3 regions of the Bacillus sp. SCT118 genome follow, and region 1 is predicted to be linked to each of the others. Evidence: riboswitches for the same ligand, from Rfam matches in the RefSeq annotation. Region 1 holds a riboswitch; each other region holds the start of a gene.
The links. A riboswitch is a leader RNA that binds a small molecule or an ion and turns the genes downstream of it on or off. The one in region 1 is predicted to bind S-adenosylmethionine.
Positions count from the first base shown of each region.

Region 1 (4,466 bases):
GTTTTCTATGATACGCGCAGACGATTACTATACGGTTGAGGGGCAAAGAAAACGGATAACCGAGTATCAGGAAAGACTTGAGAAAGATGAAGAATATCATTTTGGCATCTTTACAGCGTCAGACGATAGATTAATCGGGACGGTTTCGCTCTTTCAAATCATCCGTGGCGCGCTGCAAACTGCGTTCATTGGGTATTTTTTAGACAAAGCCCATAATGGAAAGGGCATTATGACAGAGGCAGTCAGATTGGTTGTTGATTATGCGTTCCACGAATTGAAACTGCATCGGATTGAAGCCGGTGTGATGCCCCGTAATCTCGGGTCCATGCGTGTTTTAGAAAAAGCGGGATTTCATAAAGAAGGCATCGCCCGAAAAAATGTGAAAATTAACGGCGTTTGGGAGGATCATCAAGTCCTCGCGATTCTGAATCCTGATGACGAACAATACTAAAAGAAGCCGGGACATCCCCGGCTTCTTTTTTAACGAACCGCAACTGGAGCAATTTCTTTCAGCGCTTGTTCGAAATCGTGTTCTAAATCGTCTGCATGTTCGACGCCCACACTCAGACGGAGCAGGCCATCAGTGATACCGCGTTTTTCACGCTCTTCCTTAGGCATTGCCGCGTGAGACATCGTTGCCGGATAGGACAAAATTGATTCCACTGCGCCAAGGCTGACAGCGAAGACCGGCAGTGACACATTCTCGACTAATTTCTTAACGGCCTCTTTGCTTTCAAGCTCAAAAGATAGCACGGCGCCCGCTCCCTTCGACTGGCTTTTATGGGTTTCAGCGCCGGGATGATCAGCCAGTCCCGGATAATACACGCGCTTCACCGCCGGGTGCTTCTGGAAAAATTCCGCAAGCCGCTGGGCTGTTTGACTCGCTTTCTCTAAACGGACCTGCAATGTTTTTAATCCGCGCAGGACAAGCCAGCAATCCTGTACGCCAAGGACGGCGCCGAACGCGTTTTGCAGCTTATACAGCTTCTTCCCAAGCTCTTCATCTTTGACAGCAGCCAAACCTGAGAGCACATCGCTGTGTCCGCTTAAGAATTTTGTCGCGCTGTGAAGTACAATATCCACGCCGAGATCAAGCGGACGCTGCAGTGCCGGCGTCATAAATGTATTGTCCAGAAAGGTCAGGCAGCCGTTTTCTTTTGCAAGCTGAACAACCGCTTTAATATCCGTAATCCCAAGTGTCGGATTTGATGGCGTCTCCATATAAATGACCTTTGTGTTCGGCTTGATGCTCCGCGCCAATTCATTACGATCCGTCATGTCGACAAACGTATGCTCAATGCCAAACCGGGTCAGCACCTCTGTCACCATACGGAAGGTTCCGCCGTATACATCTTCTGTCACAAGAACGTGATCACCCTGTGACAGCAGTAAAAATGCTGTTGAGATAGCAGCCATGCCTGAACTGAAAGCAAATCCTCTTGTTCCGCCTTCCAATGCGGCAATTGTTTCTTCGAGAGCTGTTCTTGTCGGCGTGCCAGAGCGGCTGTAATCATATGCCCCGAACTCTTCAAATGAAGATTGGTGAAAAGTCGAGGCGTGCTGAATCGGTACACTGACCGCCCCGGTTCCGCCGTCTGTTTTAAATGGATTGTGCACGAGCTGGGTTTCAAGCGTCCAATTGTGTTTACTCAAATGAAACAGCTCCCTCTTTGACCTGACATAATGCCTGCTTTAGATCCTCTTTTAAATCTTCCGCATGTTCAATTCCGACAGAAAAGCGCAGCAAACGATTGCACACCCCGTTTGCGATGCGGATCTCTTCAGGAATATCCATGTGCGTCTGGGTCGCAGGGTATGTAATAAAGCTTTCCACCCCGCCGAGACTTTCTGCAAAACAAATGGTCTTCAGTGCTTTTAAAAACGGATTGACCCATTCTTCTTTTTGCAGACGGAAGGACAGCATGCCGCCTTTTCCGGGATACAGCACATCCGAAATTTCTTCCTGCTCTTCTAAAAACGCCGCAAGCTCCTGCGCGTTTGCCTGATGCTGACGCATTCTGAGGCTCAGCGTCTTCATTCCTCTCATCAGAAGCCACGAATCAAATGGCGGCAGGACAGCGCCGATTGCATTTTGATGCTGAAACATTTCCTCTCCGAGCCGCTCATCCTTCACCACGACAAGCCCAGCAAGCAGATCGTTATGCCCGCCTAAATACTTGGTTGCGCTGTGAATGACAATGTCAGCTCCCAGCTCAAGCGGCCGCTGCAAGACCGGTGTATAAAATGTATTATCTACGATCAGCAGAAGACCGTGCTCCTTTGTAATCCGGGCAATATGTTCAATGTCCGCCTCCTGCATGAGGGGGTTTGTCGGCGTTTCCACAAACACCGCTTTTGTATTCGGCGTAATCTTAGAGCGTAAACAGTCCTCATCGCTGAAATCATCATAATGAAAAGTCAATCCGTATTTTTTCCATTCATTTTCAAATAAACGGTACGTGCCGCCATATAGGTCCGATGAAACGATCAGTTCATCTCCGCTTTTAAACAGCGCCATAATCGTTTGGATAGCAGCCATTCCCGAACTAAAGGCAAGCCCTCTTGCGCCGTTTTCTAAGTTAGCGATGGCGTCCTCAACAAGCTGGCGTGTCGGATTTTTTGTGCGGACATAATCAAATCCAGTTGATTCTCCGATCCCTCTGTGGCGGTATGCTGTTGATAAATAAATAGGAGCACTCACTGTTCCCGTGACTTCATCGCTTCGGTTCCCAATTTGGGCTAATTTCGTTTCAACGTGCTGTGACATATAGCTGACACCTTCCCTTTTCAAAATAAAAACCCCTTCTTCATAAGAAGAAGGGGTTTAACGCTTCTTCTTATCTTCCAAGCATAAAAACGCTTGCTGGATTTAGCACCTTGGCGCTTTGCACATGCAAAACAAGCCGGTTGCTGAGGTTTCTAAGGGCCAGTCCCTCCACCTCTCACGATAAGAAATATCGATTTCAATTTTCTGATTGTTTTATATTAGCGCAATTCACAGTTTATTTCAACACTTTTTTCTTCGTGTGTCGAACCGTTTAAAGAGAGAAATTTCTAATAATTCATGGTACAATAATTGAAAATGCAAGAAAGTATAGTGATGTCCTGGAGGAATGTTTTTATGGCACCGAAAAACGGCACAGTGCAAGAAAAGAAATTCTTTTCAAAAGAGCTTAACGAGGAAATGACCTTACTTGTTTATCTGCCGTCCAACTACTCCCCGCTTTATAAATACCATGTCATTATCGCTCAGGACGGCCACGATTATTTCAGGCTGGGGAGAATCGGCAGACAGGTTGAGGAATTGCTGTCGAAACGCGAAATAGACCGGAGCATTATTATCGGTGTTCCTTATAAGGATGTAAAAGAGCGCAGAAACACCTATCATCCGGAGGGTTCAAAATTTTCGGCGTATAAACGGTTCATCGCCCATGAGCTCGTTCCTTTTGCAGATGATGAGTATCCAACCTATCAGATCGGTTACGGCCGAACGCTGATCGGTGATTCGCTCGGAGCAACCGTGTCACTTATGACAGCGCTTGATTATCCGAATATGTTTGGCAACATCATCATGCAGTCTCCCTATGTTGACAAACACGTACTAGAAGCCGTAAAACAGTCAGACGATATCAAACACCTCTCTATTTATCACCAAATTGGAACAAAAGAAACTGACGTCCACACGACAGACGGGAACATCCTGGACTTTACAGAACCGAACCAGGAGCTGAAGCAGCTGCTGGAGAAGAAGCTTTCTGATTATTATTTTGAGCCATTTGACGGAGACCACAAATGGACATACTGGCAGCCGCTCATCACCCCGGCGCTGAAAAAAATGCTTTAACACTCTATCATACTTTATTTCCAGGAGGGACATAATATGAAATACGGAATCGTTTTATTTCCATCAAAAAAGCTCCAAGACCTTGCAAACTCTTACAGAAAGCGCTATGACCCAAGCTACTCTCTGATCCCGCCTCATTTGACGCTGAGAGCATCCTTTGAATGCGCGGAGGAGAAAGCGGATCAGCTCGTATCACATTTAAGAAACATCGCAAAAGAGTCCCACCCAATCGTTCTCAAAATGACAAAATACAGCTCATTTGCGCCTGTTAATAATGTCATTTATATTAAAGCAGAACCGACGGAAGAGTTAAAAACACTCAATGAAAAGCTATACACCGGTGTGTTGGCAGGCGAACAGGAATATAATTTCGTTCCGCATGTGACGGTCGGCCAAAACCTTTCCGACGACGAGCATTCAGATGTGCTGGGACAATTAAAAATGCAGGAAGTGTCGCATGAAGAAATCGTTGACCGTTTCCACTTGCTTTACCAGTTGGAAAACGGATCGTGGACAGTATATGAAACCTTCTTGCTAGGCAGAGGAGAATAATGTTTGAAAGCAGTTATCGCAAAAAGTGAAGAACAACTGAAAGATGCATTCTATGTAAGAGAAGAAGTCT
Region 1 is NZ_CP191225.1:2,803,837-2,808,302, forward strand. It holds gene ACQVGT_RS14320 (GNAT family N-acetyltransferase) at 1-451, shown strand, start outside; gene metC (cystathionine beta-lyase) at 481-1,653, opposite strand; gene metI (cystathionine gamma-synthase/O-acetylhomoserine thiolyase) at 1,646-2,767, opposite strand; SAM riboswitch class I at 2,835-2,954, opposite strand; gene ACQVGT_RS14335 (esterase family protein) at 3,122-3,844, shown strand; gene ACQVGT_RS14340 (YjcG family protein) at 3,881-4,396, shown strand; gene ACQVGT_RS14345 (GNAT family N-acetyltransferase) at 4,400-4,466, shown strand, end outside.

Region 2 (4,466 bases), 130 kb from region 1:
CTTCGAAGTTGCTGTAGCACATATGTGTATGAATTTGTGTCTCGTTTTTCACGGAAGAAGTGGTTAATCTGAATGCTTCTGCCGCCCAAGTCAAGTACTCATCCCAATCGCGGGTTTTCAATGGAAGGCCTTCGCGCAGCGCTGGTTCATCGACTTGAATGATTTGAATGCCTGCGTCTTCAAGCGCTTTAACTTCTTTGCGAAGGGCAAGCCCGATTTGGAAGGCGATTTCTTTCCTCGAGATATCGTTTCGAGGGAAAGACCAGTTTAAGATTGTAACCGGGCCCGTCAGCATTCCTTTTACATGCTTGGAAGTCAATGACTGTGCGTAGACTGTGTCTTTCACTGTCATCGGTTCAATAAATTCAACATCTCCGTAAATGACTGGCGGGCGGACACAGCGTGAGCCGTATGATTGAACCCAGGCATATTTAGTGAAGGCGAAACCGGCCAGCTTTTCACCGAAGTATTCGACCATGTCTGTCCGTTCAAATTCGCCGTGAACAAGGACATCAAGCTCCAATTCTTCCTGAATATCAATCCATCTTTTTGTTTCCGCATTGATAAAGTTTTGATACTGTTCTTCGGACCACTCAGCTTTCCGCCATTTTTGGCGTGCGCTCCGCACTTCAGCAGACTGCGGGAAGCTGCCGATCGTTGTCGTCGGCAAAAGCGGAAGGCCGAGAGATTCATTTTGCAGGGCTAAACGTTCTTCAAACGGAATCGGACGCTTGAAGTCTTTATCAGTTAATTGCTCAAGCTCTTTCTTTTGTTCAGAATTGGCGCCTGTTGCAAACTGTTTAAGCGCCTGGATATCAGCCTTAGCCTGCTGAATCTCTTCGCTGATCGCCGCTTTTCCTGATACTAAGCCTTCTTTCAAAGCTGTCAGCTCGGCCAGCTTGTCTTTTGCGTAGGACAATCCGTTCAATAGGTCTTTTTCCAAATGCTCATCAGGATGTTTCGCTACCGGAACATGCAACAGGCTGCTGGAAGGCTGAATCCACAGTTCATCAACTTTTGCAATGCTGAGAATATCAAGAACGGCATCGAGACGCTCTTCAAGGTCCGCTTTCCAAATGTTGCGTCCGTCGATAACGCCGGCTGCCAGCACTTTGTCTGTCGGAAAACCATGTGTTTTAAGCTGTTCTAGGTTTCTGCCTTTGTCGTGAACGAAATCAAGGCCAATTCCCTGAACCGGGTAAGAGATCAGCTCTTCATACGCATCAACAGAATCAAAATACGTCTGCAAAAGCACATTCAAGGATGAAAGCTCACTTGTAATGCTTTCAAATAACTCTTTTGCGCCGCGGACATCTTCACTAGAGGCGGTAACGAGCGCCGGCTCATCGATTTGAACCCATTTTACGCCTTCTTCTTCAAGTTCTTTCAAAAGCTGTACATATAATGGCACAAGGCGTTTTTGGATCGCTTTTGCTTCGGACGGTTCATAGCCTTTAGCGAGCGTAACGAACGTATAAGGGCCGACAATCACAGGCTTTGTTTCCACACCGTATTCCTGTTTGATCCGGCGATAATCTTCGAGTTGTTTGTTTCTTGTCAGACGGAACTCAATGCTCTCGTCATATTCCGGAACGATGTAATGGTAATTTGTATTAAACCATTTTGTCATTTCACTAGATACAGCGTCTTTGATTCCGCGGGCGATAGCGAAGTATGTATCGGTAGCGTCAGTCAAATGTCTGAACCGTTTCGGGATCCAGTTGAAGCTGACTGCTGTGTCGAGTACATGGTCATACTGTGTGAAATCAGAAACAGGCACAACATCAATCTGCTGGTCAATTTGTGTTTTTACTGCGGATAAAAATAGTTCGTCGATTTGCTTTAAAAACGTATCTTTATCAGTACTGCCTTTCCAATACGCTTCAAGTGCTTTTTTCCATTCACGGTTCAGTCCGATTCTCGGAAATCCTAAATTCGATGTTTTGATGGTTGTCATTGTTTCTCCTCCTTTATATGTAAAACACTCTCTTTAACCCGCGGATACAGGCTGCTAAGAGGTTTTCTCACAACAAAAAGCCTCTTTCCCATGAGAGAAAGAGGCTTTTCTACGTAAAACACTGCCTCTCTCATCTCTCAGACACAATCTGATGGAATTAGCACCGTGCCTTATGAGACATCAGTCTCGGCGCGAAAAGCAGTGCGCCCCATTTCACAATGGTATTACGGTCGGTTGCTGTTGGGGTCAAAAGGCCAATCCCTCGCCCAACTCTCGATAAGAGAAAATGTTATTAATTTTTTGAAAAGTTGAATCATTTGTTGGTAATCTTAACAGTAATTCAAATTCATTGTCAACATAGAATTTGAAATTTTTATTTACATGATGTGGTGTATATTATATAAGAAAAATAATCTTATAGGGTCAACAAATGTGATTGCTCTGCTTTTTCTGCGAGCTCATCAGGAGCTGTTAAATACAGGAATCCATTGCCTGCCAGCGTTTTTGCAATATCAAGAGGAAGTGTCCTGCGGATTAGCTGTGCGAAAACCTCAGATTCAGAAAGCTTTCTTTGAAATGATTCTTCTTCATAGCTTTTGATTAAAGCAAGCGCACCGCTGACATGAGGGGCAGCCATTGAAGTGCCGGTCAGCTTACCGTACTTCTTGTTGGGAAGGGTGGATAAGATGTTTTCTCCTGGTGCCACAAGGTCAATCTCTTTATTTGCGTTAGAAAATTCTGACAATTCTCGCGCTACAGAAACAGATCCAACTGCAATCACTTCATTATAAGCTGCGGGGTAGGAAAGCTCTTCTGTGCGTTCGTCGCCGTCACCTTCATTTCCCGCTGCACAAACGACAAGCACTCCGTTTTTCACTGCGTTTTTCACTGCTTCTTCCAGCTCTGGCACATCGCTTGGCCCTCCAAGGGACATTGAGATGATGTCGACTTTCTGTTCCACCGCGTAGTTGATGCCGTTGATTATCCATTCGTATTGTCCGCTGCCGTTCTCGCCGCCAAGAACCTTCACAATCAATAGGCTTGCCTCAGGCGCGACTCCGGCAATGCCTCCGTTTGAATCATTAGCTGCAATCGTTCCGGCGACGTGTGTGCCGTGTCCGTTGTAGTCGGAAATCGCATCTTCCTTGCCGCCGTCGTCATCCGTGAAGTTCTTTCCGCCGATGATTTGATTTTTTAAATCAGGGTGGCTTGTGTCGCAGCCCGTGTCTAATACAGCAACTTTAATATTTTTGCCTTTTACCCCTTTTGCCCACATTTCTGGCGCCTTAATCACTTTAATGCCCTCAGGAAGCTCGTTTACATCCATGATCTGCTCATTCGTCACATACGGGATCAAGCGGATTTCACCATTCATAAAAAAGCCCTCCTTTTTTATGCTTTCAAGTGGATTCAAGGGTGTTGCCTCATATTATATGAAAAAAGCAAGCGCTCGGACAGAGCCATTTGAAGCATTTTGAAAAAATAGGATACACACCAAAGAATTAGTAATCTTCAAAATATTGGATGGCTTCGGCATGTATGACTGGGATTCAACTGTAAGTCAAGTTATAATAGTGTTGGGGAAAGGAGCAGTGTCATGAAACTGAATGAAAAATTATATGCATTTTTTTCAGAGCATGTGGAACAAATGGCCGAGGAATGGATTGAAACGATGGAGGAAAGTGATCCGAATTCGCTTTACGCCCTACATAATGCAACAGTAACGGAAGAATTGAAAGAGCAGGACAGAGAATTTTACCGGCATCTGAATTACATGTATGTTTTACCGGAAAAACAATTTCTCGAAGAGTTTCAAGAGTGGGTCATTGAGCTGACCAACGATCAAAAACATCTCGACACACCGGTTCAGTATGTCATTCGGGAGTTTATGAGAAACAGGAGATTATATACGAAGTATTTTGAGAAGTTTGCAGAAGAAAATGAGTCAGCGTTTGAACCGGGAGAGAAGCAAAAATGGGCAGATTTGATTGTAAAAGTATTTGATTTCACCATTTATACATTCGTTGATCACGCTGAAATGAATGCCAAGCAGCAATTAAACGCCCAAAGAGAAATGATATTGGAATTAAGCTCACCTGTCATTACCCTGAGCAAATCAACAGCTCTGCTGCCTCTTGTCGGTGACATTGATACCGAACGGGCGAAGTTTATTCTGGAAAACACGCTTCAAGCTTGTGCGAAAAGACGCGTGGAGCATCTGTTAATTGATCTGTCAGGTGTTGTGGTAGTGGATACGATGGTGGCGCACCAGATTTTTAAATTGATTGAGGCGCTCAATCTGATCGGTGTCCGGTCAACCCTGTCAGGAATCAGGCCTGAAATTGCGCAAACTGCTGTACAGCTGGGGATTGACTTTTCGAATATTACCATTAAAACCAACCTTGCCCAAGCATTAAATTATCATCAATAAGAAAAAATCCGCTATCGTCGATAGCGGATTTTTTATGAGGCAAAACAGAAAGATACGAGAAAAGATCCTGCGAATAAC
Region 2 is NZ_CP191225.1:2,677,082-2,681,547, reverse strand. It holds gene metE (5-methyltetrahydropteroyltriglutamate--homocysteine S-methyltransferase) at 1-1,957, opposite strand, end outside; SAM riboswitch class I at 2,085-2,240, opposite strand; gene isp (serine protease Isp) at 2,373-3,332, opposite strand; gene rsbRB (RsbT co-antagonist RsbRB) at 3,555-4,388, shown strand; gene thiX (HMP/thiamine ABC transporter permease ThiX) at 4,421-4,466, opposite strand, start outside.
Region 2: it holds a riboswitch for S-adenosylmethionine, as region 1 does, so the genes downstream of both, metE (5-methyltetrahydropteroyltriglutamate--homocysteine S-methyltransferase) here and metI (cystathionine gamma-synthase/O-acetylhomoserine thiolyase) in region 1, are expected to answer to the same signal.

Region 3 (4,466 bases), 770 kb from region 1:
TCTGTACATATTTTTTTCCGTTTATTTCGATGTAAGGCAGGTCTGCCATGTCTCCAGCTAACTGTTTTGCTTCAGACCTTGTTATTCCTAAAAAAAGTCCGATGTAAAAGTAAATATCCCGTTCTTTTATAAGCAAGATATCATTTTGTTCATTACCTTTTGTATGGTTCATCTGCTTTAAGCCTTCACCGATAAAATATCCAGCCAAAGCAATACCAATTCCTAAAAAAACGTCCATGTGTATGCCTCCATTATGTCGATGTTATGTTATACGGGCTTGGCATACTCCGGGTTTCATTATTTTTCAAACCTTTTCAATCTGTACACGGCCTGAAAAAAAGGTGGCGCCGCCGCCCATATCGGACAATCGGTCTGGGGTTAGCGCGTTTACAAGCTGTTTTTTTCCTTGTTCATCCGCCCATAATCCTTGGCTGACAACGACACCTGGCAGTACTTGTTCTCCAACTGCAGCGGTCAGCTGGCATTCTCCCCGGCTGTTCCAAATTCGTACAGGTGCCCCATCAACGATTCCGTGTTCTTCAGCATCTTTTGTGTTGATAAAGAGCTTTGGCGTCTTTTCAAGTTTGATGTGTTTTTCATTATTGGAAAATGTTGAGTTTAAGAAATTATGGTTTGGCCCCGGAACATACATAAACGGATGTTCATTATCGGTTACAAGAGGTGTATATGTCGGTAAAGCCGGGAAGCCGTCTTGTTTCATTTTTTCTGAATATAATTCTATTTTTCCGCTTGGCGTTGGAAGTTCGCCCGGAAACAGTGGCTTTTCGCGTTTCGCTTTCATAAATGAATGCTTAGCAAGTGCATCGTAATCAATCTCTGCCAAATGCGGATTATCTGGATGGTCAAGCGCCTGGCGGATTAATTCTTCATCTGAATCTTTAAGCTCCTGGTCTGTGAATCCCATTGCTTCAGCCAGTAATCGGAACACCTCAGTGTTAGACTTGCTTTCCCCATATCTCTTGATCACCGGCTGCTGAAGCTGAATGTAATGGTGCCAGTAGGAGGTGTAAAAATCAGTATTTTCAAAAGCGGATGTTGCAGGCAGTACAATGTCCGCATATGCAGCCGTTTCCGTTAAAAACAAATCATGAACCACAGTAAACAAGTCTTCCCGCAGCAAGCCCTGTCTGACCTTGTTTGCTTCCGGCGCAACGACGGCCGGGTTTGTTCCGTAAATAAAAAGAGAGCGAATCGGCGGGTCTGTTTCCAAAAGCACCTTGCCAAGCTGATTCATATTAAACGACCTCGGTGTGCGCCCTTGCAATAAGTCGGGCCGCTGCAAGGCATTTGTGTTATATTCTAAAATTCCGCTGTTATGCTTAATTGCGCCGCCCCCTGTGTGCAGCCATTGGCCGGTGATCGCCGGAAGACAGGCAATCGTCCTTACAATCATCCCGCCGTTATCGTGATGCTGGGGTCCGTTTCCGATTCTGATAAAAGAAGGGGAGGTTTCCCCGTACATTTTTGCCAGTCGGTAAATATCTTTGGTACTGACACCGGTGATCGTCGACACCTTTTCAGGATCATATTGTTTCACGTGTTCACGGAGCTCTTCATAGCCAACCGTGTACTCGGACAGAAATGCTTCATCATGAAGGTTTTCTTTAAATAAAATGTGCATGATGCCAAGAGCAAGTGCACTGTCGGTTCCAGGCTTTATTGGAATAAACCAATCTGCGAGACGTCCTGTTTGATTTTTATGCACATCGATCACTACAATTTTGGCACCTTGTTTTCGCGCTTTTTGGGCGATTGTAATTTGGTGCATGTTTGTGCTGACCGCATTGATTCCCCAAAAAATAAATAGTTTTGTATGAATAGTTTCCTCAGGATCGATTCCCGCGCTTATGCCCATTGTATATTTATAGCCTTCAGATCCCGCTTTGCTGCAAATCGTCCGTTCAAGCTGGCTTGACCCCATGCGGTAAAAAAAGCGGCGGTCCATTCCTTCAGCTGTCAATTTCCCCATGTTTCCGTAAAAGCTGTAAGGAAGTATGCTTTCAGCTCCCTCTTCATCAATCAGCTGTTTCCAGCGGGAGGTGATCGTATCGATTGCCTCTTCCCAGGAAATCGGTTCAAATATCGCTTGGCCTTTCGCACCTGTTCGTTTGAGCGGTGTAGTCAGCCGCTTTTCATCATAGATGCGCTCCGTCATATTCCGGACTTTGTTGCATATGTTTCCAGCTGTGACAGGATGATCAGGGTCTCCTTGCACTTTTACGATTTTCCCGTCTTTTTTATGTATTAACAATCCGCACTGATCCGGGCAGTCCAGCGAGCAAACGGATTTGAAAATGCCGTTTTGTTGTGTGGCAAAAGATTTCATGGCCCAGTTCCTCTCTCTAGTTAGATATTTTGTAAGAATTATAACATTTCCGATGATAACGTCAATTCTGAAAAAAGAGATTGACATCAATATGAGACTTCTTTATGATAAACGTATTCTTTATTCTGAAAATTACATACTCAACATTTTCTATCCAGAGAGGTGGAGGGACTGGCCCTATGAAACCTCGGCAACATTATTGTGCCAATTCCAGCAAGCGACAGCTTGAAAGATAGGAAAGCAAGGTTTATACCGGCGTCTGCCTGTAACAGAGCGCGCCTATATATGAATCTCTTTCCATCTTCGGAAAGAGATTTTTTTTATGAAAAATACGATGAAAAGGATGTTTTGCACCATGACGGTTTTGGTTACAGCACCGTACAACGAAGAAGGACGAAAAGAGCTAGAAAACTTGTTTGGCTCAGTTGCTTATCAATCTTGGAAGGAACAAGGCCGGGCATATCGGGAAGATGAACTCATTCAGCTGCTAAAAGCAACAAATGCGACAGGCTTGATTACTGAGCTTGATCAGGTAACAGACAGCGTATTTGCTTCTGTTCCCGAACTTTCATTTGCCGGTGTTTGCAGGGGAATGCCCTCCAATGTGGATGTGGCAGCTGCCTCAAAAAGAGGCATACCTGTTTTTTATACACCAGGGCGGAATGCACAAGCCGTTGCTGAAATGTTTATTGGAAATGTGATTACCTTTCTCCGCCATACCAGCGTCTCGAATCAATGGCTGAAGGATGGAAAGTGGGACAGTGATTACCTACAGGCTTATGTCAAATTTAAAGGAAATGAATTATCAGGAAAAACGGTTGGCATGATTGGGTTCGGGGCGGTTGGTCAAAGGATTGCAAAACTGCTGACTGCATTTGACTGTAAAATAAAGTATTACGATCCATACATTCAAGACGATCATCCGCTGTATGAAAAAGTATCTCTTAAAACGGTGTTTTCAGACAGTGATATCGTTTCTGTCCATCTGCCTCGTACTGAGGAAACACTTGGACTTATTGATCGGAAGTATTTTGATCTGATGAAAGAGAGTGCGATTTTCGTCAACACTTCAAGAGCAGTTGTTGTAAACCGTGAAGATCTTTTATCTGTATTAAAAGAACATAAAATCAGAGGTGCGATATTAGACGTTTTTTATCATGAACCTCCAGAGGAATCAGATTATGAATTGATTTCATTGCCTAATGTTCTGGCAACACCGCATCTCGCTGGAGCAACATTTGAAGTGGAGGATCATCACGTGACGATACTGAATGAAGCCCTCAAAAAGTGGAAGGGTGAAAAAACTCTTAATATTCCGACAGTGTATAACAAGGACGAACTGAAAACAGGGGGATAAGAAAGGAGGCTAAGAGAATGAAAAAACAAAAAGGCTATCTCGTTTTTGATATTGGCACAGGCAATGCGAGGGTAGCGGTCGTGAGTGTAACTGGCAGTGTTCTAACAGTTGAACGGGAGGACATTGTGTATTCCACAGAGACGCTTTACCCGGACAGCCGTTATTTTTCTCCTCAGGTGCTGTGGAAGCAGGTGATGAATTTGGCAAAACGTGCGCTATCCCGTTCGCATGATATTGACATCATTGGTTTGACATCGACGAGCCAAAGACAGGGAATTGTTCTGATCGATCAAAACGGCAATCCTTTTCTCGGGTTGCCGAACATCGATAATCGCGGTCGAGAGTGGGAGGCGAGCATTCCCGATCGGGAAGAGATATACAGCCGCACAGGCCGCCTGCCAACCGCACTTTTTTCTGCGCTCAAGCTTTATGGATTAAAACAGCGCCAGCCCTCTTTATGGGAAAAGACTGCAAGCTTTACTAGCATCAGTGATTGGGTGACGTACCAACTGAGCGGAATATTAACATATGAACCATCACAGGCAACAGAAACCCTGTTGTTTGATGTGAAGCAAAACACTTGGTCAGTAGAGATGTGCGACATATTTGGCTTTTCTCCATCTATCCTTCCGCCTCTTGTTAGAGCGGGGACAGCAATTGGAACGATAGCAAATGAATATGCATCCGAATTAGGCCTTTCAATAAATGCTAAGGTTATAGCAGGGGGCGGGGATACACAGCTGGCTGTCAAAAGCACCGGAG
Region 3 is NZ_CP191225.1:2,032,595-2,037,060, forward strand. It holds gene ACQVGT_RS10730 (hypothetical protein) at 1-238, opposite strand, end outside; gene ACQVGT_RS10735 (molybdopterin oxidoreductase family protein) at 305-2,347, opposite strand; SAM riboswitch class I at 2,495-2,586, shown strand; gene ACQVGT_RS10740 (2-hydroxyacid dehydrogenase) at 2,670-3,704, shown strand; gene ACQVGT_RS10745 (FGGY-family carbohydrate kinase) at 3,722-4,466, shown strand, end outside.
Region 3: it holds a riboswitch for S-adenosylmethionine, as region 1 does, so the genes downstream of both, ACQVGT_RS10740 (2-hydroxyacid dehydrogenase) here and metI (cystathionine gamma-synthase/O-acetylhomoserine thiolyase) in region 1, are expected to answer to the same signal.